Regions from separate parts of the Methylocella sp. CPCC 101449 genome, predicted to be linked through region 2. Evidence: riboswitches for the same ligand, from Rfam matches in the RefSeq annotation. Region 2 holds a riboswitch; each other region holds the start of a gene.
What was found. Region 2 has a riboswitch for cobalamin ahead of OIM99_RS06370 (TonB-dependent receptor domain-containing protein). Riboswitches for the same ligand answer to the same signal wherever they lie in the genome.
Positions count from the first base shown of each region.

Region 1 (7,632 bases), on a different contig from region 2:
AGCGTTCGCCGCCGTTGTCGCTTGTGAAGACGACAAGGGTATTATCGGCGATGCCGTTGGCATCGAGCGCGGCGAGCACGCGGCCGACTTCCGCATCGAGCGCGACCATCATCTCGGCATAGGTCTTCATCGAGCCGGCGTCATATTGGGCGAGGCCACGAATGCGCTTCGATTCAGCCTCGTCGCCGGGGCCCTCCCACGGCCAATGCGGCGCGTTGAAATGCAGACTGAGGAAGAACGGTTTCTGCGCCTTCGCATAAGCATCGATGACGGACGTGGCGCGCTTGCCGAGCAGGGAAGTCAGATAACCGACCTCATGCACCTTGACGTCGTTCTCCCATAGATCATGGGTGTCGGTCGCCGGGCCGCCGCTCTTATGGGTGAAGTAATCGACCGCTCCACCCCGGAAACCATAGAAATGATCGTAGCCGCTCTGCAACGGGCCGAAGTCCGGCAATTTGCCGAGATGCCATTTGCCGATGAGTGTCGTGCCATAACCGGCTTTGCGCAGCAGCGAGGGTAGGGTGGGGTGATCCGGCGGTAGGCCGACATGGCGGTCGCCGAGGCTCGCCAGCGGTTCTTCGAGGCCGATCGGCAAGCGATATTGATAGCGGCCGGTGATCAAGGCCGTGCGCGTCGCCGAACAGACCGCGGAATTGGCATAGGCTTGCAGGAAGCGCATGCCGCCCGCCGCCATCTTGTCGATATTGGGTGTCTGATATTCGGTGCGGCCATAGCAGGAGAGATCGGCATAGCCCATGTCATCGGCCATGATGAAGATGATATTCGGCGGCCGGTTCTCCTGCGCCGAGGCGAGGCCGCCTTCCACCGCCAGGGCCAGCGAGCCGGCGGCGCCGGTTTTCAAAACATCGCGGCGTGAAACTTTGGACCCAGTCATATCCTATCCTCCCTGAAGTCGCTTCCGTTCACCAAATTGGCGACGGTCTAGGTGTTCTCGATCAAAATCTTGGCGAGCTGTTCCGGCTCGTCGACCATCACATCGTGGCCGACATTCAGTTCATAGGTCTTCCAACCGGCGTCCTTTGCCTTTTTCAGGCCGGTATCGAAATGCGGTTGCTTGAAGGAGGCGGCGCGGATGTAGGTTCTCTTGGCGACTTTGTTGCGGGCGCCAGTGAGTTCAAGCGGCATGAACGAAACGCCCAATGGCTGCGGCGTCATTTTGGCATCGACCCAGGCCTGCCGCTCAGGTTTCACGTGGAAGAATGTTGCCTTTGGTACGCTACGGCTGACTTCACCACGCTCCCAAGCGGCGTTGAAATCCGCGATGCCTTGCGGTGTCTGATAATCGAGCACTTTCTGTCCGCTCTCTGGCATGAAGGCGTCGAGATAGACGATGCTGGAGACCTGCGGCAGAACCTTCTCGATCGCTCCGGAAACAGGCCAGCCGCCATAGGAATGGCCGACGAGGCAAACCTCCTTCGGATACTCGAAGGCGAAGACATTGACCACGTCATCGATATGCGTCTTCAGGGTGATGTCGCGGCTCATGAGATGCGAGCGTTCGCCAAGTCCCGTGAGCGTCGGTGTGAAGACGTGATGTCCCTGTGCCGTCAGGATGTCGCGCACGAGTGTCCAGCACCAGCCGCCATGCCAGGCGCCATGCACGAGAACGAACGTTTTGGGGGAACGGGGTGGGGTTTGCGCGCGTGCTGCTCCGGCGGAAAGAAGGCCAGCGGACGCGAGACCAAAATGGCGTCTTGATAGTTGAGCCACGACATCCTCCCCGAAAAAATTGCCTGCGCACTGGTCGCTTCGAGCCCTGGTCCGTGCAAGGCAAATTGCGCTAATGTGCCGCCAGGCGGCACGCGGAGGGATTGGATGCCTACAGCGGAACAGGTGCGAGCGCTTTACCGTGGCCTCGATATCCTCGAATTCTTAGGGACCGAAGGGCCGTCCAGCCTGCATCAGATTCATCTCGGCACGCGATTGCCGAAGAGCTCTCTGCGCCGTTTGCTGGCAACCTTGGTCGAGCGCCGGTTCGTGCGTGTCGGGCTCACGGATGGCATGTATCGCAGCAACATCGCCACGCTGCAGGCCGTCAATCCGCGCGACAGTGTTCTCATCGGCCGCCTCGTCGAGGTGGCGCGTCCGCATATGCTGGAATTGACCCAGAACGCGCGGTGGCCCGTCAATCTGCATTTCTTCGTCAATGGCCGCATGCGCGTCATTGAAACAACGCACGGCCGCAGCCCATTTGCCCATGCGGCTGGCGGCGATATCGAAGTGGACGTGAACATCTTCGTGGCGGCGAGCGGATTGGCCTATCTCGCTTGCTTGAAGGAAAGCGAGGTTCTCGACATCGTCAAGCTGGTTCAGGATGACGAAATGGCCTCCGCCGAGCGTTACGGGATAACGCCGAAGATGCTTAAGACCATGTTGGATCAAGTCCGCAACAGCGGCTATGGGATGCGCAAAGCGCCGCAATTGCGCAAACTGGATCGGCGGGCGATAGCGGTCGCAGTCCACAGCGGACAACGGCCAGTTGGCGCTCTTGCCATCATCTGGCCGAAGAAGCTGATGGACGAAGATGAGTTCGCGGCCCTGCATCTGGAGAAACTGCAACGCGCTGCCGCCGCGATCTCGACGCAACTCGCGTCGCCGGCGCGGGCGTCGACGCGCGCTCGATCATCCGGCGCGATACGACCCTAGGGGGAATGCACCGAGCGCCACGCGCTCGGTGCGGTTTTGCTCACTGCGCCGCTTGCGCCACATTGGCGCGCAGCCGTCGCGCCGCCTCGACCATGTTGACGAGGGCAGGGCGTACCTCGTCCCATTTGCGCGTCTTCAAGCCGCAATCGGGGTTGACCCAGAGCTGCCGGTCGGCGAGTTGCTCGCGCGCCAGCGCCAGCAGTTGCACCATCTCGATCGTGTCGGGCACGCGCGGCGAATGGATGTCGTAGACGCCCAAGCCGATCTCGTTCGGATATTTGTAAGTCCGGAACGCGTCGAGCAGTTCCATCTTCGAACGCGACGTCTCGATCGAGATGACGTCTGCATCCATCGCCGCGATCGCAGCGATGATGTCGCCGAATTCCGAATAGCACATATGGGTGTGGATTTGCGTCTCCTCGGCGACACCGGAGGAGGTCAGCCGGAAGCTTTCCACCGCCCAGTCGAGATAGGTCTGCCAATCCGCCTGGCGCAGCGGCAAGCCCTCGCGCAGCGCCGCTTCGTCGATCTGGATCATTTTGGCGCCAGCCTTTTCTAGATCCTGCACTTCGTCGCGGATGGCAAGCGCGATCTGCCGGCAGGCGGTGCTGCGCGGAACGTCGTCGCGCACGAACGACCAGTTGAGAATGGTCACCGGGCCGGTGAGCATGCCCTTCATCGGTCGGTCGGTGACCGATTGCGCATAGAGCCACCAGTCAACCGTCATTGGCTTCGGCCGCGATACGTCGCCGAACAGGATCGGCGGGCGCACATAGCGCGAGCCATAACTCTGCACCCAGCCATGCCGCGTGAAGGCGAAGCCTTCAAGCTGTTCGCCGAAATATTGCACCATGTCGTTGCGCTCGAATTCGCCATGCACCAGCACGTCGAGGCCGATCTCTTCCTGCCAGCGGATGGTGCGCTCCGTCTCTTCGCGCAGAAACCGTGTGTAGTGCGCATCGTCGAGCGCGCCCTTGGCATGAGCCGAGCGAGCCTTGCGGACATCGGCCGTCTGCGGGAAGGAGCCAATGGTGGTCGTTGGAAACAGCGGCAGGTTGAGGCGTGCGTCCTGCACGGCCTTGCGGCGCGCAAAATCGCTCGGCCGCCGTTGCATGGCGGCATCAACGGCCGCGACGCGACTTTGAACGGCCGTGTCGTGCACTTTCTTCGACGTAGCGCGGCGCTCGGCCGCCGCTGCTGATGCGTCAAGCTCCGGCGCCACCGCCCTGCGTCCACTCGCCAAAGCCCGGCCGAGCACGGCGAGTTCGCCCATCTTCTGCACCGAGAACGCCAGCCACGATTTCAGGTCGGCATCGAGATCGTTTTCCTGTTCGAGATCGATCGGCACATGCAGCAGCGAGCAGGATGGCGCGATCTGGATATGATCGGTGCCACGTTGCGCGACGGCACGTTCGAGACGATCGAGCAGTTTCGGCAGATTGGCGCGCCAGATGTTGCGCCCGTCGATTACGCCCAGCGACAGCACGAGACCTCGCGGCGCTTTGGAGAGCGCGGCATCAAGCTGTTCCGGCGCCCGCACCAGATCGAGATGCAGGCCAGCGACCGGCAAATGCAGCGCCAGGTCGAGCGCATCACCGAGCCCACCGAAATAAGTGGTGAGCATGATCTTTAGCTTCGGCAAAGCATGCGCGAACGTGCCATAGGCCTGGCGCAACGCCTCGCGTGTGGCTTCGTCGAGATCGGTGACGAGGCACGGTTCGTCGATCTGTACCCAGGCAGCGCCATTGGCGGCGAGCCGACGCAACACGTCGACATAGACCGGCAGCAGGCGGTTCAGGAGCGACAAGGGATCGAGCGTCGGATCCTGGCTCTTTCCAAGCTTCAGATAAGTGACGGGGCCGAGCAGGACAGGGCGGGTTTCATAGCCGAGCGCCTTGGCCTCGCGATAGTCGTCGACCGGCTTGGTCGAGGCGAGGGTGAATTGCTGATCCTTGGAAAATTCCGGCACCATGTAGTGATAATTGGTGTCGAACCATTTCATCATCGCCTGCGCCGGCACGCCATGCGCCTCGCCGCCATGATGGCCATGCGCGCAAGTTTCCGCGTGAATATCTTTTTGCGTGCCGCGCGCCATGGCGAAATAGGTGTCGAGCGACACTTGGCCGCCGTTCCAGCCATAGATGGCGGGAATGGCGCCGACCATGACGCTGGTATCGAGCACGTGATCGTAGAGCGAGAAATCGTTCGACGGGATATTGGTGATACCCTGCGATTTCTGGCGCGCCCAATTGGCGGCGCGCAGACCCGCCGCCACGGTGGCGAGCGCCGCCGCGTCGGATTGGCCCGACCAATAGGATTCGAGCGCGGCTTTCAATTCGCGTCGCGGACCGATCCGCGGCACGCCGAGCGTGCTGACAGCAAGAGAACCAGCAAGAGAAGAAACAGACATCGGCTTAACCCCAAAATGTTGGGGGCAAAGGCCGAGCGGACGCATGCAGAGACGGGCGCGCGTGCGCCCGATGCAAGCGCACCACCGGGACACCCCGCCCAGGGACGACTATTTTGTCGTGGCAGGTCTCCTGGCTCACGGGTCTTCGCTCACCGTCCGGCCTTCCCGAGACTTTCGCCCCAGTGACGCAGATGGACGGTGGCTCGCCGCTTACAGTTGCGGGGGCAGCTCCGGCTTCGCCCCTCGCGCTTCGATCGAAACGCGAGACCTCACCGGATTCCCTCTTAGCTCTGGCGCCCATGACAGGCCCAGAGAACCACGACGGCGGGAGAGTGAATGGGCTTCTGCCCAATGTCAAGATGATATAAAGATATACTTATGTTGGCATGTTATAAGGCGGTCAACCACGCTGCTGATAATTGCAACGGATCGGCCCGACTCTCGATTATGGTAGGGAAGGCCGTTGGCGAGGAGGAGCGCGATCGGATCGGGAGCCGAAGGGCTTCAGGTTCTGTTCATGTTTCCAGGCGCTTATATGGGCTGTTTTTATTAATGGAGCTTGCGAAATGAAGCTTGCGATTGGCGCCGCGATTCTCTGTCTCGGCATGGCCTCGGCCGCTCAGGCGATGCCGAACGGTCTGCCGACCACCGACGATTCCCTCATCACCAATGTGGCCATGGGCTGCGGTCCCGGCTGGACGCGCAACGCCTATGGCCGCTGCGTGCCCTTCCGTGGCGGCTTCGTGCCGCCGATGGTACGCCCCGGCTTCGGTCCGGGACCGGGCTACGGGCATCGCCCTGGATTTGGCCCGCGTCCGGGCTATGGCCCGAGGCCTGGCTATGGAGCCGGCCCGCGTCCCGGCCGCCCCGGCATGGGCGGCCCAGGCCCGCGGCCGAACTTCGGTGGCCCGACCACGCGCCAACTCGGCCGCTAAGCGTTTCCAGAAATGAGAGAGCCCGTCGCCGATCATCGGCGGCGGGGTTTTTATTTTTGCAAAGATCGTGTTCAGGCTGGCTGAGCCTTCTTATCCGTTGCGAAAAGATTCAAAGATCGTCGAAGCGTTGCGACTAACTCGGATTTGAATTGGTCTGGCTGGTCGATAGACCAAAGAACAGTGGTGCAATGGTTCGTATCAAAGTGCGTCTTGGCTTGGTCAAATTTTGATCGTTCGCACAGATATATCACCGGCTTCCCCAAGCCTTCCGCGTAGCCGGCCTCCCAGTAGGCTCCTGAATTGTCATGCGTCAAATCGACAAGGACAAAGGCAGCATCGCGTATCTGTTGTCGAAGAATGTTATCTATCACGCCAGCGCGAGCAATATCCCTTAAATCCACTAAGTCGAAATTAATGCCAGTTTGAACTGCGGGCTTCGCGACTTTTGCGATAAAATTATCAAGGACAACATCGCCAAATTTCATTGCGATGAAGCCATATCGCCCAGCAACATGACCACGTAATTCCGCTTGATAACGCGTCCAACCTTCAAGAGTCAGAATGTAAGGATAACGAAAGCGCATCTGTATCGGGTTGTTCGCGTCTGCCAACTGGGTAGTGCCAGCTTTGCGGATAATATTTCCGTCTTCCAACTCTTTTCGGAGTTGTGAAAACATTTGCATGTCATAGGCTCCGGCACAGGCCATTATTTTTGGGGAATCTATCACGATGGCTTCGCCAGTCTTAGATTGGTAATCACCAATTATGCGAATTAAATTGGTTGCTTGCTCTAATGGGTTGGGCAGTCGTGCATTGGGCACAAAGCGTTCCATCCATTCTTGAGTCACTATGACGGCGCCATTGCTTCGATCAGCAATACTTAACTGATGTGACAGGGTGGCGCGTTGGAAAAGCGACAGCTCTTCGCGACTGGCATTGAAGAAGCTTATTAGAGCGGATCGGGTGATCTCGAAGCGCCCGCAAATCTCACATTCAAAACCGGAGCGATCTCCAGTTGTCTGATATTCGGAACATCCGGTGCCGTGAGCATTACGACATACTGGACAAACTCCGTTCATTTCTTCCCCCATAGCATGTTCATTAAACACTCTGCTGTCCGATAGGAGCATCTATTTGAACGATGGCTCCTGAGCCAGCCTCACTCGCCACGACCAATCACCGCCCCTTACCGCTCCACGCCTCCCGCTGCGCGAATACACGCGTAACCTCGGCCATGTTTTCCGTGCCCCACGTGCAGAGCGGCACGAGGGCTTCGGACAGGCTGTGGCCGAGCGGTGTGAGGGCGTAATCGACGCGTGGCGGCACCTCCTTGTAGTCGGTCCGCTTCACGAGATCGTCGGCCTCCAGTTCCTTGAGCTGCTGGATCAGCATTTTGTCGCTGACATCGCGTATGGCGCGTCGCAGCTCGCCGTAGCGTGTCGGGCCGCCCTGGGCGAGGAAGTACAAGATGAGCGGCTTCCACTTGCCGGCAATGACCCGCAGGGTGGCGTCGAGGCCGCAGGTGAAGCCGGGCATGGTCGGGCTGCAATTGACGGACGGAGGAGGGGCGGAACGATCTGATGACATTTCTGGGCACTTACCAAAAGGTGCATACTT
Region 1 covers NZ_JAPDHU010000002.1:614,199-621,830, forward strand. Annotated here, with positions in the region: gene OIM99_RS13570 (sulfatase-like hydrolase/transferase) at 1-898, opposite strand, end outside; gene OIM99_RS13575 (alpha/beta hydrolase family protein) at 946-1,734, opposite strand; gene OIM99_RS13580 (helix-turn-helix domain-containing protein) at 1,840-2,670, shown strand; gene metE (5-methyltetrahydropteroyltriglutamate--homocysteine S-methyltransferase) at 2,711-5,080, opposite strand; cobalamin riboswitch at 5,183-5,416, opposite strand; gene OIM99_RS13590 (GCG_CRPN prefix-to-repeats domain-containing protein) at 5,647-6,015, shown strand; gene OIM99_RS13595 (hypothetical protein) at 6,087-7,124, opposite strand; gene OIM99_RS13600 (helix-turn-helix domain-containing protein) at 7,192-7,551, opposite strand.
Region 1: it holds a riboswitch for cobalamin, as region 2 does, so the genes downstream of both, metE (5-methyltetrahydropteroyltriglutamate--homocysteine S-methyltransferase) here and OIM99_RS06370 (TonB-dependent receptor domain-containing protein) in region 2, are expected to answer to the same signal.

Region 2 (7,632 bases):
GACAGCCGCGTGGCGATCTCCGGCCAGATCTCCGACAGGTTGGGCAGTTTCGCGCGGTCGAGCTTTTGATAGATGCCCGCCTTGATCTGCCGTTGCAGGAACGTGCCCGACGGCACCACCACGTCATAACCACTCTTGCCGGCGAGCAGACGCGTTTCCAGGGTCTCGTTGGAATCATAGGTGTCGTAGACGACCTTGATGCCGGTCTGCTTGGTAAATTCGTCGAGAAGTTTTTGGTCGATATAGTCGGACCAGTTGAAGACGTTCACCACTTTGGTCTGAGCCAGAGCGGGCGCGGCGAGAGCCAGCAGCGCGACGAAAGAGGTGACGAGTTTCCGCATTCTTATTTCCTTTTCTTATTTTCCCGACAGTCCGAAGGCGGGGGCGGCCTTATGGAGGCGTTCGAGGGCGCGATCCTGCGTCTCGTCCTTCTTGGCGAAGCAGAATCGCACCGCATTGCGATAGATATTTTCCGCATAGAAAGCCGACACCGGTATGGTCGCCACGCCGAATTCGCGCACCAGTTTCTGCGCGAAGGTCACATCGTCGGAAATGGCGAGTTCACCGATATCGATGGTCACGAAATAGGTGCCCTGGCTTGGGATCACCGTGAAGCCGACCTCCTTAAGGCCGGCGGTGAAGCGATCGCGGCTCGCCTGGAACGTCTGGCGCATGGTGGAGAAATAGACGTCATCCTTCATCAGCCCATGCGCCACGCCGATCTGCAGGTTCGGCGGCGTGGTGAAGGTGATGAATTGATGCGCCTTGGACAGGCCTTTCATAACGGCGGGCGCCGCCACGACGAGGCCGACCTTCCAGCCGGTGAGCGAAAAAATCTTGCCGGCCGAGCCGATCTTGACCGTGCGCTCACGCATGCCGGGCAGACTCATCAGCGGGATGTGCTTGCGGCCGTCGAAGACGAGATGTTCCCAGACCTCGTCGCAGATGGCGATGACATCGTGTTTGACGCAGAACTCCGCCAATAGTTCGAGCTGTTCGCGTTCATAGACGACGCCGCAGGGATTGTGCGGATTGTTGAAGACGACCGCCTTGGTCTTGGAGCCGAAGGCGCGCTCCAGATCCTCGCGCGCCATGGTCCAGGCGGGCGGGCGCAGATTGACGAATTTCGGCACGCCACCGGCGCGCTGCACCAATGGCAGATAGGCATCATACATCGGCTGGAACAGCACGACCTCGTCGCCCGGCTCGATCACCGCCATCAGCGCGCCGGCCAGGGCTTCGGTGGCGCCCGAGGTCACCATGACCTCGGTCATCGGATCGAGGTCCAAGCCCTGAAAACGGCCATAGTGCGTCGCGATGGCCTGGCGCAGCTCCGGCAGGCCCATCATCGGCGGATATTGGTTGTAGCCGTTCAGCACCGCATCGGCGGCGGCGCGGCGCACATCCTCGGGGCCCGGATCGTCCGGGAAGCCCTGGCCGAGATTGATGGCATTGAGATCGCGGGCGAGGCCGGACATGACGTCGAAAATGGTGGTCGGCAGATCAGCGAGAATGGGATTCATTGCGGGTTCTAAGGCAGCCCTGGACGATGTGACGAATTGCTAGCATAGGGACCGCCACGGAAAAGGAAACGGAGCGGATGGCGGCTGAAACAACCCTGATTCTCGGTGGCGCCCGCTCCGGCAAGAGCCGTTTTGCGCAGCAATTGGCCGAAAGCACTGGCCTGCGGAAGCGGATCATCGTCACCGCTACGGCCGACGATGCCGAAATGACCGAGCGGATCGCCCATCACCGGGCCGAACGCGGCGCGGACTGGACGACCATCGAGGCGCCGCTGGCGCTGCCCGAGGCGATCGCGGCGGCGGCCGGCAGCGATGTGACTGTCGTCGTCGACTGCCTGACGCTCTGGCTCGCCAATGTGATGCTGGCCGGCCAGGACGTTGACGCCCGGAGCCAGGAGCTGGCTGCCGCCATTACCGCCTGCCCCCATCCCCTCATCCTGGTCAGCAACGAGGTCGGCTTCGGCGTCGTGCCGGAGAACGCGCTCGGCCGCGCCTTCCGCGATGCCCAGGGGCGGCTCAACCAGGCGATAGCCGCCACCGCAGCCAAGGTGGTGCTGGTGGTAGCGGGGCTGCCGCTGTGGATCAAGGGATAGGGCTGCCCCTGGCTCCGGATCACGCTGCGCGTGTTTGTGCAGGTAAAGCCCCGTCTTCCGCCTATTTCTTCTCCGCAGCGGAATAGAGTTCGCCCGTTCCCGGTACGAAGCGTTGCGCGGAGACGTCCGTGCGACCGCCGTCCTTGGCGTGTGGCGCATAGGCGGCGACTTGCAGAAGCTCGAGTTCTTCGTCGCCGGCGCTTTCAAACCAGTAGCGCGAAAAGCGCGGCGTCACCGTGCCTTCGTTCGGGCCGAATTCGCCGATCAGCACGTCATTGGGTCCGTAGAAGCGGACGCGGCCCTTGATCACCATCCAGAACGTATCGACCCTTGAATGATAGTGAAGGTTGTTTTCGCCGCCGCCCTTTTTGACGATTTGCACGACGGCCTTGAACAGATCGGTCCGGTGCAGCGCGACGAAGCCCTTTCCCGCACTGACGCCTTCCGGCTTCTGGTAGCGGAAGTTGCCATATCTTTTCTCGGCTTCCAGGTGCCGCGCTTCCAATTCCTCGGCGGGGATTTGCGCGGTGACGGTCTCAGCAGCCATGTTTCTCTCCCATGTGCGAGATCGGCCGGCGGGATCCATGTCGCGCTGGAGTTTTTCTGTACCGACCGGCGATCGGCAAACAGTCTAGCTCAAACGGCTGTTTCCGCCATGGCGCAATCGGCGACATGAGTGTCGAAATAGCTGGAACCTTTGACGCGGCTTCACCGCACCTTGGCAGTGATTTCCTGGGCCAATCTCGCCGCCAGGGCGGGGATGGCAGGACCGGGGCATATGGTGAGCAGGTCGGGCACGACCAGGCGCCGGGCAGGCGGGTAAAGCCGGCGCAGGGCCGGATGTTCGAGCAAAGCCTCGCCCTGGTCTTCCGGACGGTCGGGGCTTTCGGCCACCATCAGATAATCGGGCCTGGCCGCGACCACGCGTTCCAGATCGACGAAGCCGTTGGCTCTGAGGCCGACATCGCCGGCGGCATTGCGCAGGCCAGCCTTGACGGCGAGATCGCCGGCAAGCCCGGCATGCAGGACATAGCCGCGCCGGTGCAGGATGAGGAAGCTGCGCTGCGGCACCTTGCCGGCCAGGGCCGCCAGTGCGCCGGTGCTTGCATCGATGGTGGCGATCAAGGCGGCGCCCCGTTCGGCATGGCCGAAGCGAGCAGCCAAGCTGGTGATCTCCCGCCGGGTCTCGTCGAGACTGACCCAGGAATCGACCATGGCGAAGGGCCGCTCCTTGGTGGTGAGGAAATCGCGCGTCAGCCGATTGTCGTAACGGCCGAGCACGACGAGATCGGCGGAGAGGCGAATCAATTCCTCGGCGGCGCCGGTATTCTGCGGCACACCCGTGGCCTCACGGGCGAGAAAGGAGATATTCGCGTCCCTGGCAAAGGGACTGAGCGAGACGATCTGAGCCCGATCGGCCAGCGCCAGCACGAGCTGATCGGCGCAGAGATTGGCCGAGACAATCGAGGGATGTTCTTCAGATTGTTGTGCGGACTGTTGTCCGTGCGCCACGCCCGACGTGACCAGCATGGCTGCCAGCAGCGCTGCTCGTCGTCCAAACCTGCCGACCTTGCCACCTTGCATTCGCAAAAACGCCTCTATAGGGTCACAATCGTTGGTGCCCCAGCGATGGGGTGAAACGGGAATACGGTGAGGGAAACCGATGCCGTAGCTGCCCCCGCAACTGTAAGCGATGAGCTGACTTCGTACCAAGTCACTGGGTGATCGCCCGGGAAGACGCGAAGCCGGCGATGATCCGCGAGCCAGGAGACCGGCCAACATCCCAGTTGTTCTCGCGCCGTCGGTGGGATGGCAGGAGGTTCTTGTGACGCATCGTTTCCCTGGCAACGCCGCCATTGTGGCTGGCGTTTTTTGTTTGTCCGCACCGTTTCTGCCGCAGGCGGCGCAGGCGCAGGACGCCAATCCAGGGCAGATCACCACGCCAGGCTATGTGCCACTGCCGACGCTGGTCGTCACCGCCAATCGCACGCCGCTGCCGATCGAACGGCTGGGTGCGAGCGTGACGGTCATTCCGGCCGAAGAGATTCAGACCTATGGCAGCAAGAGCCTTGCCGACGTGCTGCGCGGCACACCCGGCCTCAACATCACCGAGAACGGTGGTCCCGGTTCCCAGTCGAATGTGACGCTGCGCGGCGCCACGCCCGGCCAGACGCTCGTGCTGATCGACGGCATTCGCGTCGGCGATGCGTCGAGCACTGATGGCGCGCTTGATTTCGGCGCGCTGTCGGCCGTCGACATCGACCGCATCGAAATCGTGCGCGGCCCGCAATCGGCGCTCTATGGCTCCGATGCCATGGGCGGCGTGATCAATGTCATCACCCGCAAGGGCGAGCGCGCGCCGCGCCGCAGCGTGCAAGTGGAAGCGGGCAGCTACGGCACGATTTCATCGACCGGCGCCGTGTCGGGCGCCACCGACAAAGTGTCTTACGCCTTCTCGCTGACCGGCTTTCACAGCGACGGCTTCTCGCGCTACGGCTATCGCATCGGCCGCATCACCAGCACGCTGACGCAACCGCTGGAGAATGACAAGACCGACAAATTCGCCGGTTCGGCGCGGGTGACATTCACACCGTCGGACAGCTTCTCCGTCGATGTCGGCCTGACGCGCTTCGCCGATTTCGCCCGTTTCGACAATCCCGGTGCCTTCATGCCGGCCGACAAGGACACGCGCTTCAACAAGGGGCGGCAGTTCGTCACCACCGCTTTCGTGCGTGCCAATTTCGATCCGTTCGGCGGCGTGCTGAAGAATTCGCTGACGGTCTATTCGAGCCTCATCGAGCGATTCAACCGGCTGGAGCAATCGTGTTTCGACACGTTCTTCAACAGCTACAATTGCGACACGACCTTCCGTTCGCGCCGCCTCGGCGTCGAATATCAGGGCACGGCCAATCTCGGCACCTATGGCCAGTTCATCTTCGGTGCCAAGTCGGAGCGCGAAACCGCTTCGACGCGCGAGAACTGGTTGCAGGCGCCCTATACGGTCTCGATGCCGTTCTGGGGCACGCAGGTCACCAATTCGGTGTTCGCCCAGCATAGCATCACGCTGTTCGACCGGCTCGACCTGACCTTGGGCGGCCGCATCGACGCGATCGACAACAAGACCGTGTTCCCAACCTGGCGTGCCACCGCCGCCTATCGCATCGAGGAAACCGGCACGCGGCTGCGCGTCAGCGCCGGCACCGGCGCCCATGCCGCCTCGCTCTATCAGCGCTTCAGCATCTATGGCCTGCCGAGCCTGCGCCCGGAGCAGAACTTCTCCTATGAAGCGGGCATCGACCAGACCTTGCTCGACGGTCGCGTGAAAGCCTCGGTGACCCTGTTCGACAGCTGGTATCGCAACCTGATCGACTTCAATCCGGCGGCCAATTTCTTCATCGGCCAATATTACAACGTCGGCCATGCCCGCATTCGTGGCGTCGAAGCCTCGATCGATGCGGTCATCGTTCCCGACACCTGGCGGGCGCGCGCCACCTTCACCGGCATGACCGCCGTGGACGAAGACAAGCAGATCGGCCTTTTACGCCGGCCGCGCCAGCAGGGCAGCCTGTCGCTCATCTATACCGGCATTCCGAATCTGGAAGTGGAAGGCCGCATCTACGCCGCCTCGACCCGCACGGATGTCAGCAACGACTTCCCCTATGGCCGCGTGACCCTGCCGCAATATGGCCGGGCCGATCTGCGCGCCAGCTATAAGTTCAACGATTACATCACCGCTTACGCCCGGCTCGAAAACATCACCAATGCGCGCTATCAAGAGATCCGGGATTATGGCGTGACCGGCCGCGCCATCTACGCCGGCTTGAAGGTGACATGGTAGGTTCGACGAACGTTACGTCTTCTGAACGACCCAGGCTCCGGACGGCTGCGGCCGCCTCCGGAGCCTTTCTGCTTCTGCTCACCATCGCGCTGATCGTCGTCGCCATACTCTCCTTGATGCTGGGACCGGCGCATCTGTCGCCGTCCGAATTGTTTCGGGGCCTGACGGGCCAAAGCGAAACGGCCGCGATCATCCTGCGCGAAATCCGGCTGCCGCGGCTCATTCTCTCGCTCTCCATCGGCGGCATGCTGGGCCTGGCCGGCGCCGCCGTGCAGGGGCTGAGCCGCAATCCGCTGGCCGAGCCCGCCGTTTTGGGCACGCCACAGGCAGCGGCGCTCGGCGCCGTGCTGATGATCTATTCCGGCCTGGCCGATGCCTTCTCGCTGGCCTTGCCGCTGACCGCCATCGTCGGCGCGCTGCTTGCCATGCTGGCGACCCTGCTGGTCGTGCGCCGGGTCGGTGGCGTGATTTCGCTGTTGCTCATCGGCCTGATGATCGGCAGCCTCGCCGCCGCCGCCATTTCGCTGATCCTGTCGCTCTCCTCTAACCCCTATGCGGTGACGGAGATCGTGTTCTGGCTGATGGGCTCGTTCACCGATCGCTCGATGTGGCATGTGGTTTTGTCGCTGCCCTTCATCATCGTCGGCGCGGCCGCGCTGTTCTGGTGCGGCCCGGCCTATAAGGCTCTGACATTAGGCGAAGAGACGGCGACGTCGCTTGGCTTCGACATCTGGCGCGTGTCGCTGATCACCAGCGCCGGCATTGCGCTGGGTGTCGGCGCCGGCACCGCGGTATCAGGCGCCATCGGTTTCGTTGGCCTGCTCGCGCCGCATATGGTGCGGCCCTTCGTGCGCTCCGACGCGCAGGCTGTGCTGCTGCCCTCGGCCCTGGCCGGCGCCATCCTCACCACGGCAGCCGACGTTCTGGTAAAACTCATTCCGGCAACGAGCGAAATCCGTGTCGGCGCCTTGATGGCGGTGATCGGCGCACCATGCTTCCTTTATCTCGTCATCGCCCGTCCCTATCGGCTGGATGATCGCGCATGAGCGGCACCAGCCATATCGTCGTCGATCATCTCAGCGTGTCGCTTGCCGGCCGCACGATCATCGATGATCTCTCGCTGTCGCTCGACGCTGGCCAGTTCATCGCCGTGATCGGACCAAACGGCTCCGGCAAGACGACGTTCCTGCGCGCGCTGGCGGGGCAGATGCCGGCATCGGGATCGATCGCGATCAACGGCACGCCGATCGATCGCCTGTCGCTGCCGCAACGCGCCAGGGCCATTTCCTATTTGCCGCAGGACATGCGCCAGCCGATCTGGCCCGTGCCGGTGCGCGACATCGTGGCGCTGGGCCTGACGCCGTTCGACACCCATGCGAGCGACGACGATCCCGCCGTCGAACAGCAGTTGCAGGATTTCGATCTCATCGACCTCGCTGAGCGCGGTGTCGACCGAATTTCCGGCGGCGAGCGCATGCGCGCGCTGTTGGCGCGCGCGATGGTCGGGCCGCAGCCGATCGTCCTGCTCGACGAACCTTTGAATTCGCTCGATCCAGCACATCAGCTGCGCGTGATGGATTTGTGCCAGAAGCGCGCCGAGGCCGGCAGTCTGGTGATCGCGGTCATTCACGACATCGATTTCGCCATGCGTTATGCGACACGCATCCTGGCCTTCAAG
Region 2 covers NZ_JAPDHU010000001.1:1,386,856-1,394,487, forward strand. Annotated here, with positions in the region: gene OIM99_RS06345 (polyamine ABC transporter substrate-binding protein) at 1-341, opposite strand, end outside; gene OIM99_RS06350 (aminotransferase) at 357-1,523, opposite strand; gene cobU (bifunctional adenosylcobinamide kinase/adenosylcobinamide-phosphate guanylyltransferase) at 1,601-2,116, shown strand; gene OIM99_RS06360 (hypothetical protein) at 2,178-2,663, opposite strand; gene OIM99_RS06365 (ABC transporter substrate-binding protein) at 2,825-3,700, opposite strand; cobalamin riboswitch at 3,716-3,911, shown strand; gene OIM99_RS06370 (TonB-dependent receptor domain-containing protein) at 3,993-5,954, shown strand; gene OIM99_RS06375 (iron ABC transporter permease) at 5,948-7,000, shown strand; gene OIM99_RS06380 (ABC transporter ATP-binding protein) at 6,997-7,632, shown strand, end outside.

Region 3 (7,632 bases), on a different contig from region 2:
AGTCTGCCGCCGTCTGAAGAGCGATCCGGCGACCGCGCACATTCCCGTCATCATGGTGACCGCGCTGGACCAACCCTCCGACCGGGTGAAGGGCCTGGACATGGGCGCCGACGACTTCCTCACCAAGCCGGTGGACGAAGTGGCGCTGATCGCGCGCGTCCGCTCCCTGGCGCGCTTGAAAGTCACGCTCGACGAATTGCGCAATCGCGCCCGCACTGCCGCCAGCATGGGCGCCAACACCGGCCTGTCGGCCGCCATCGCCGACCAAGGCACCGCCGCCCGCATCCTCGTGGTCGATGACCGGGCCAGTTCGTCGGAACGCATCCTGCGCTCGTTCGAAAAGATCCATTACGTCGAACTCGAACACGAGCCGCAGAACGCCCTCTTTCGTGCCGCCGAAGGCAATTTCGAACTGGTCGTCGTCAGCCTGTCGCTGAAGGATTTCGACGGCCTGCGCCTGTGCAGCCAGCTTCGCTCGCTGGAACGCACGCGCCATCTGCCGATCCTGCTGGTGGCAGACCTCGACGATCGCACGAAAGTGCTGCGTGGCCTCGATCTCGGCGTCAACGACTACATCAGCCGCCCGGTCGACCAGAACGAACTCATCGCCCGCTCACGCACCCAGGTGCGCCGCAAGCGCTATACCGATGCGCTCAACAACAATGTCCAGGCCTCCATCGAGCTCGCCCTGGTCGATGCCCTCACCGGCCTCTACAACCGCCGCTATCTCGAAATGCATCTGGCTGAGATGCTCGACCAGGCAACGGCCCGCAGCCGCCCCTTGTCGCTGATGATCCTCGACATCGACCATTTCAAAGCCGTCAACGATACCCACGGCCATGATGCCGGCGATGACGTACTCAAGGGCTTCGCGCATCGCGTGAAGAACGTCATCCGCAGCGCCGATCTCATTTGCCGGCTCGGCGGCGAGGAATTCGTGGTCATTATGCCCGATACCGGCATGACCGTCGCGCACCGGATCGCCGAACGCGTCCGCTGCGCCGTGGAAGAAAGCATGTTCGGCATCGGCGAAGGCGCCAAGCTGATCCCGATCACCGTCTCGATCGGCCTTGCCCTGTCCATAGACGATACCGACCCCGACGTGCTGTTCCGCCGGGCCGACAGAGCGCTTTATCGCTCCAAAAACGAAGGTCGGAATCGCGTCACGGCGGACGCCGCCTGAGCGGTAAACCCAAGCTCAAGGCTTGGGCGTTAACCGCATTCCTTTAGGTAAACAGTCGTTTAACAGAGGACGGGAACTTTGAGCGATTGCGCTCGACCCGGCTGTCACGATAACGTCCTCTCCGTCAGCGATGAGTCTGACACCGCAGCTTTCAAACACCCTACGGGTTGCTCAGGTCCGCCGCATCTCCTGGGTCCGTGGGGCAGGCCGGCCGGTCGTGGTTCAGGAGTGGCCTCCTCGGAATTGCGCCGGCCGGCCACCTGCCGCCGACTTCAGCCAAAAATCCAAAAATTAATGTCTTTTCAGCGATTCGCGGCGAGTTCGCTTACCACTCCTTTATCAGGTTCCCGTACACAACAGGCTCCTCCCGTTCGACTTGGGTCTGGAGCTGCCATCTATGCGTAAGACTGAACTCAGGGGCCGATTTCTCAGCCCCCTCGCCGCATGGACGGCCCTTTTCAAACGTGATCGTTCCGGCACCGTCGCCACGGCCTTCGCGCTGGCCGCCGTCCCTCTGGTGATCGCCACGGGCGTTGCCGTCGAATACAGCTCCAGCCTCGCCGCCCAAGCCAGTCTGCAGAACGCGCTCGACAGCGCGACGATGCAAGTCGCGCAAACCAGCGGCGATGCCACGACGATTGGCACGGCTTCGCTGAACGCCGCAGCCGCCAGCAACCGGTTCTCCATCCTCTCAGGGTCATGGAGCCGGGGCTCCGACGGCACGACCACGGGTTCGGCGACCGCTCAGATCAGCACCACGTTCCTGAGCTTCATCAACCGCGCCAATCTGACGATTTCGGTCGCCTCGAAAGTCGCCACCAGAGGCTCCGCCGCCAACAATGTCTGCATTCTGGTGCTCGACCCGACGTCCAGCCAATCGTTGCTGGTCAACAGCGGCGTCACCCTCAATGCACCGACCTGCGAAATCGACGTCGCCTCAAAAGGCGCCCCTGCGGCGATTTTCAATTCGGGCGGAAATTTCCAGGTTTCGAAAATCTGCGTCGCCGGCACGAACGTGATCCAGAACGGCGGCGCCGTCGCCGCGCTTTCCACCGGCTGTACGACCGCCAGCGATCCCTTCGCCGGCACCCTGCCCACCCCGGCTTCGGCCACCTGCACGGTCAGCAATCAGAACTACAGCGGCACCAACACACTGTCGCCTGGCGTCTATTGCGGCAATTTCAACTTCAACGGTTCCGGCACGCTGAACCTGCAGCCCGGCGTCTACGTGTTCAAAAACACGCGCTGGAATCTCAACAGCGGCTGGACAGTGAACGGCACCGGCGTCACCTTCTATTTCGTCGACTCCAATTCCTACATTCAGGTCAACAGCGGCGTCGCCATCAACATCTCCGCGCCGACCAGCGGCACCTATGCCAATCTGCTGATGTATGAAGCGGCCAATCTGTCGAAGTCGAGTTTCTCGATCAATGGCTCGGCCGGCCACACCTTCACCGGTCTCATCTATCTGCCGAGCCGCAACATCACCTTCAATTCGGTCTCCAACGTCTCGTCCGAGAACATCACCATCGTCGTCAATCAGCTCATCCTGAACACGCTCAATTGGACGTTCGCCAGTTCGGCCAAGACGATCAGCGCCGCCGGTTCGAGCGGTGCCCTGAGCTATTATTTCATCAGATAAGCGAGTCGTCGCGACACGGAAAAACCCTCGGTTCCCGCGAACCGAGGGTTTGCTTTTTGCCGAACCCGATGAGGCTAATGAGCCGCTTCGCCACGCTTGACCTGCTGATCGAACGCCGCCCACACGCCATCCTCACCGTCCCAGGCACCGCGCGTCGCACCCTTCGAATATTCGGTGGCCCGCTGTTCGAAGAAATTGGCGTGCTCGACGCCGTTCAAGCTTTCAACGAGCCAGGGCAGCGGATGCGGCTTGACCTGCTTATGGCCGGTGGCCGTCTCCGTGTAATAGCCGTAGACGCCGGGCAGATGCAGCTGCGACAACCGCCAATCGGCGATGTAGCGCACATAGGATTTGATGTCTTCCGGCGTCATGCCATCGATATCGCCAAGACCGAAGGCGAGATCGATGAAACGCTCCTCAAGCCCGACCATGGTGCGCGCCACATCGACAATGTCGTCACGCACGGCCGGCGTCACCGCACCGGTTTCGCGGTTCCATTCGTGATAGAGCTTGATCACGCCTTCGCAATGCAAGCTCTCATCGCGCACCGACCAACTGACGATCTGGCCCATGCCGTTCATCTTGTTGTGGCGCGGGAAGTTGAGCAGCATGGCGAAACTGGCGAACAGCGCCATGCCCTCGGTGAAAGCCCCGAACATGGCAAGCGTGCGCGCTACATCCGAGACGGTGCCGACGCCGAACGTGTGCATGTAATCGGCCTTGTCACGCATCGCCGCATAGTCGCGGAAGGCGGCGAACTCGGTGTTCGGCATGCCCAGCGTCTTCAAGAGCAGCGCATAGGCATCGATATGCACCGTCTCCATGTTGGAAAAGGCCGCCATCATCATTTGCACTTCGAGCGGCTGGAAGATCGGGATGTAGCGCTTCAGATAATTGTCGCCGACCTCCACATCCGACTGGGTGAAGAAGCGAAAAATCTGCGTCAGCAGATTGCGCTCGCCTTCCGTCACCCGGTCGGACGCCCAATCCTTGATGTCGGCGCCCAAAGGCACTTCCTCGCCCATCCAATGGGTCTGTTGCTGGCGCTTCCAGAACTCATAGGCCCAGGGGTAGCGATCGACATTATAGGTGCCGGTCGCCGTCAGCAGTCCGACCTGACCGGTGCCGATCAGATCGCGCGGATCGGTTTTGCCGAGATCGAGCAGACGGGGCGCAAGATCGATCACTGACATGCCAGGCACTCCTCATAGTCGGTTCTGGCGGACGTGGTGAACGCAGCCTTCTGCTGACCATCGCCGGCGAAAGCGGCGCGGCTGATCGACTTCGAGCGGCAGTAGTACAGGCTCTTCATGCCGCGCTTCCAGGCCGTCCAGTGCAGCATGTGCAGATCCCATTTATCGATATCGGCCGGCAGATAGAGATTGATCGACTGGCTCTGACAGACATAGGGCGCGCGATCGGCGGCCAGATCGACGACCCAGCGCTGATCGATCTCGAAGGCCGTGCGGAACACCGCCTTTTCATCGTCGGTCAAGAAGTCGAGATGCTGCACAGACCCTTCCTGCGCGACGATCGACTGCCAGGTGTCGGTGGTGTTGACGCCCTTTTCCTCGAATAGCTTTTCGAGATGGATGTTGCGCACCGCAAAGGCGCCCGACAAGGTCTTGTGCATATAGATATTGGCCGGGATCGGCTCGATACAGGCGCTGGTGCCGCCGGCAATGATGCTGATCGACGCCGTCGGCGCGATGGCGATCTTGTGGCTGAAGCGCGCCCGCATGCCGCGCTCCTGCGCGTCCGGACAAGCACCGCGCTCGTTGGCCAGAAGCACCGAGGCGGAATCCGCCTCGCGGCGGATTTTCTTGAAGATGCGCAGGTTCCACGATTTCGCGAGCGCGCTCTCCATCGGAATGCGCCGCGATTGCAGGAACGAATGGAAGCCCATGACGCCGAGGCCGACGGAACGCTCGCGCAAGGCCGAATAGCGGGCGCGCGACATGCTGTCGGGCGCGCTCTCGATGAACGAGGTCAGCACATTGTCGAGCATGCGCAGCACGTCCTCGACCAGGCCCGGATCGTCGCCCCATTGATCCCAGGTCTCGATGTTGAGCGAGGCCAGGCAGCACACCGCCGTGCGATCCTCGCCGTTATGGTCCCTGCCCGTCGGCAGCGTGATCTCGCTGCACAGATTGGAGGTCGAGACTTTCAGGCCGAGATCGCGCTGATGCTTCGGCAAGGCACGGTTCACCGCATCGATGAACAAGAGATACGGCTCGCCGGTCTGCATGCGCGTTTCGAGAATGCGTTGCCAGAGCTGGCGCGCATCCACATGGCGCATCACCTTGCCGTCCTTCGGGCTCTTCAGCGCGAATTTGGCGCCGGCCTGCACCGCTTCCATGAACTCGTCGGTAACATTGATGCCGTGATGGAGGTTAAGCCCCTTGCGGTTGAAATCGCCGGAGGATTTACGGATTTCGAGAAATTCCTCGATCTCCGGATGGTGGATGTCGAGATAGACGGCGGCCGAACCGCGCCGCAGCGACCCCTGGCTGATCGCCAAGGTGAGACCGTCCATCACATGGATGAACGGAATGATGCCCGAAGTGGCGCCATTGCCTTTTACCGGTTCGCCTATCGAGCGCACCTTCCCCCAATAGGTGCCGATGCCGCCGCCGTTGGAGGCCAGCGCCACGTTCTCGTTCCAGGTCGCGACAATGCCGTCGAGCGAGTCGGGAACGGTGTTGAGGAAGCAGGAAATCGGCAGGCCGCGGGTCGTGCCGCCGTTCGACAGGATCGGCGTCGAGGGCATGAACCACAGGCGCGACATCGCATCATAAAGACGCTGGGCATGGGCGACATCGTCGGCATAGGCGCAGGACACGCGGGCGAACATGTCCTGATAGCTCTCGCCCGGCATCAGATAGCGGTCATCGAGGGTCGCTTTGCCGAAGGCCGTCAGCAGGCCATCGCGCGACCGATCGAGTTGGAGGTCCGCCGGCTTCGGCTTTGGCGCCAGCGGATAAGGCGGCGGGGCATGCAGTTCACGCGGACGCTCAACCGTACGCACGGTCTCGCGCAGGATGGTGCGCTGAACGGGCTCCGGAAGCGGAACCAGATGGCCGTGTTTGTCGAAGTCGAATGCTGCTTGCCCCATGCGAAAATCCCGCTGTTCGATCTGGGATGAACGCTGGCGCAACGACGCACCGACAAGACCTTAAGGCCTTCGGCACTTCGCAACGGCCAACGCGGCACCCCGCCCGTGGTCGATCCATGTTCCCGGCAGGTCTTCTGGCTCGTGGGTCGCTGCTTCCTCCGGCCTTCCCAACGCCTTTTGGCGTCAGTGGCATAGTCGGATGAAGCTTCACCACTTACAGCTGCGGGGGCAGCCCCGGATTTGCACCGGGTTCCCTTTTCACCGCAGACGAATCTGCGGACCGTGAACACCATATGTTGTGTTTATAAGGCCAAGATTGTCAACGAATGGTTGGCGTTCTGACACAAATATTCGTGCACAGCCGCCATGCGGGGAGCCCCGATTGCCTGCCATCCAACCGCATGTGAGAAGGCGCGCGGAGGCTGACGAATGGCATTTGAACCGGGTCGAATATTTGCGCTGGCGCTTGCCTCCATCGGCCTGCTGACGCCCTTCGCCATCCACCTTTTTCTGCCGGTCACCCCGGTCCTTAAAGGTGCCTTCGGCATTTCCGATGCCTTGGCGCAGATCAGCTTCAGCCTGCCGCTCTTGGTGATGGCCTTCGCCAATCTGGTCTATGGGGCGCTGGCTGACCGCTACGGCCGCCGGCCGGTGCTGCTCTCAGGTCTCGCTCTCTTCCTCTTCGGCAGCCTGCTCGGCATGCTGGCTGACACGATCACCACCCTGATCATCGCCCGCGTCGTCCAGGCGATCGGCGCCGGCTGCGGCACCACCCTGGTGCGCGCCATCGCGCGCGACGCCTATGGCCCGGAGAAACTGGTCAAGGTGATCAGCTATCTCACAATGTTCTACACACTAGGACCGATGGTCTCGCCGACCGTCGCGGGCCTGCTGCTCGATCATTTCACCTGGCGGGCGGTGATGATCTTCTCCTTCGCCTCCGGCGCCATCATCATGCTCGGCACTTATTTCTTCGTGCCGGAAACCCGGCCGGGCGTGAAGCTGGAAGCCGGGCAAAGCGTGCTCGGCAATTATCGCGAACTGTTCTCGCACCCGCGCTTCATCGCTTATGCCCTGCAACCCGGCTTCAGCACCGCCGTCTTCTTCTCGATCGCCGCCGCATCGGCCTATGTGATGAAGGACATGCTGCACCGGCCCTCGACCGAGTTCGGCCTGTATTTCTTTCTCTTCCCCTTGGGCTTCTTCAGCGGCAATTTCATTTCCAGCCGCATCGGCAATCGCGTGCCTCATGAAATCATGGTGCTCGCCGGCTCGCTGATCCTGACCGCCTCCGTCGCCACGATTCTGACGCTACTGATGCTCGGCTATGTGCATCCGCTGGCAATATTTCTGCCCGGCTTCTTCAATCCTTTCGCCCAAGGCATTTCCATGCCCTATGCGCAGAGCGCCGCCATGCAGATCGTGCCGCGTCTCGCCGGCACAGCCGCAGGCGTCGCCATTTTCTCTCAGAGTTTTTTCGGCGCCGTCTTCACGCAGATCTACGGCACCATGGCCGATGGCACCATCAAGCCAATGATCATCGTCACCGGCGTCGGCGCGGCGCTGTGCCTGTTTTTCGGCTCGATCCCGTTCGTCCTGCGAATGCGGGAGCGCGCGAAGGCCTAGTCGCCGTTGGCCCGCGCCCATTCCAGGGCTTGAATCGTCATCTGCGGGTTCTTCAGTTTGCCGATG
Region 3 covers NZ_JAPDHU010000002.1:1,514,060-1,521,691, forward strand. Annotated here, with positions in the region: gene OIM99_RS18035 (PleD family two-component system response regulator) at 1-1,183, shown strand, start outside; gene OIM99_RS18040 (TadE/TadG family type IV pilus assembly protein) at 1,581-2,825, shown strand; gene OIM99_RS18045 (ribonucleotide-diphosphate reductase subunit beta) at 2,900-4,018, opposite strand; gene OIM99_RS18050 (ribonucleoside-diphosphate reductase subunit alpha) at 4,009-5,940, opposite strand; cobalamin riboswitch at 6,047-6,240, opposite strand; gene OIM99_RS18055 (multidrug effflux MFS transporter) at 6,370-7,566, shown strand; gene OIM99_RS18060 (leucine-rich repeat domain-containing protein) at 7,563-7,632, opposite strand, start outside.
Region 3: it holds a riboswitch for cobalamin, as region 2 does, so the genes downstream of both, OIM99_RS18050 (ribonucleoside-diphosphate reductase subunit alpha) here and OIM99_RS06370 (TonB-dependent receptor domain-containing protein) in region 2, are expected to answer to the same signal.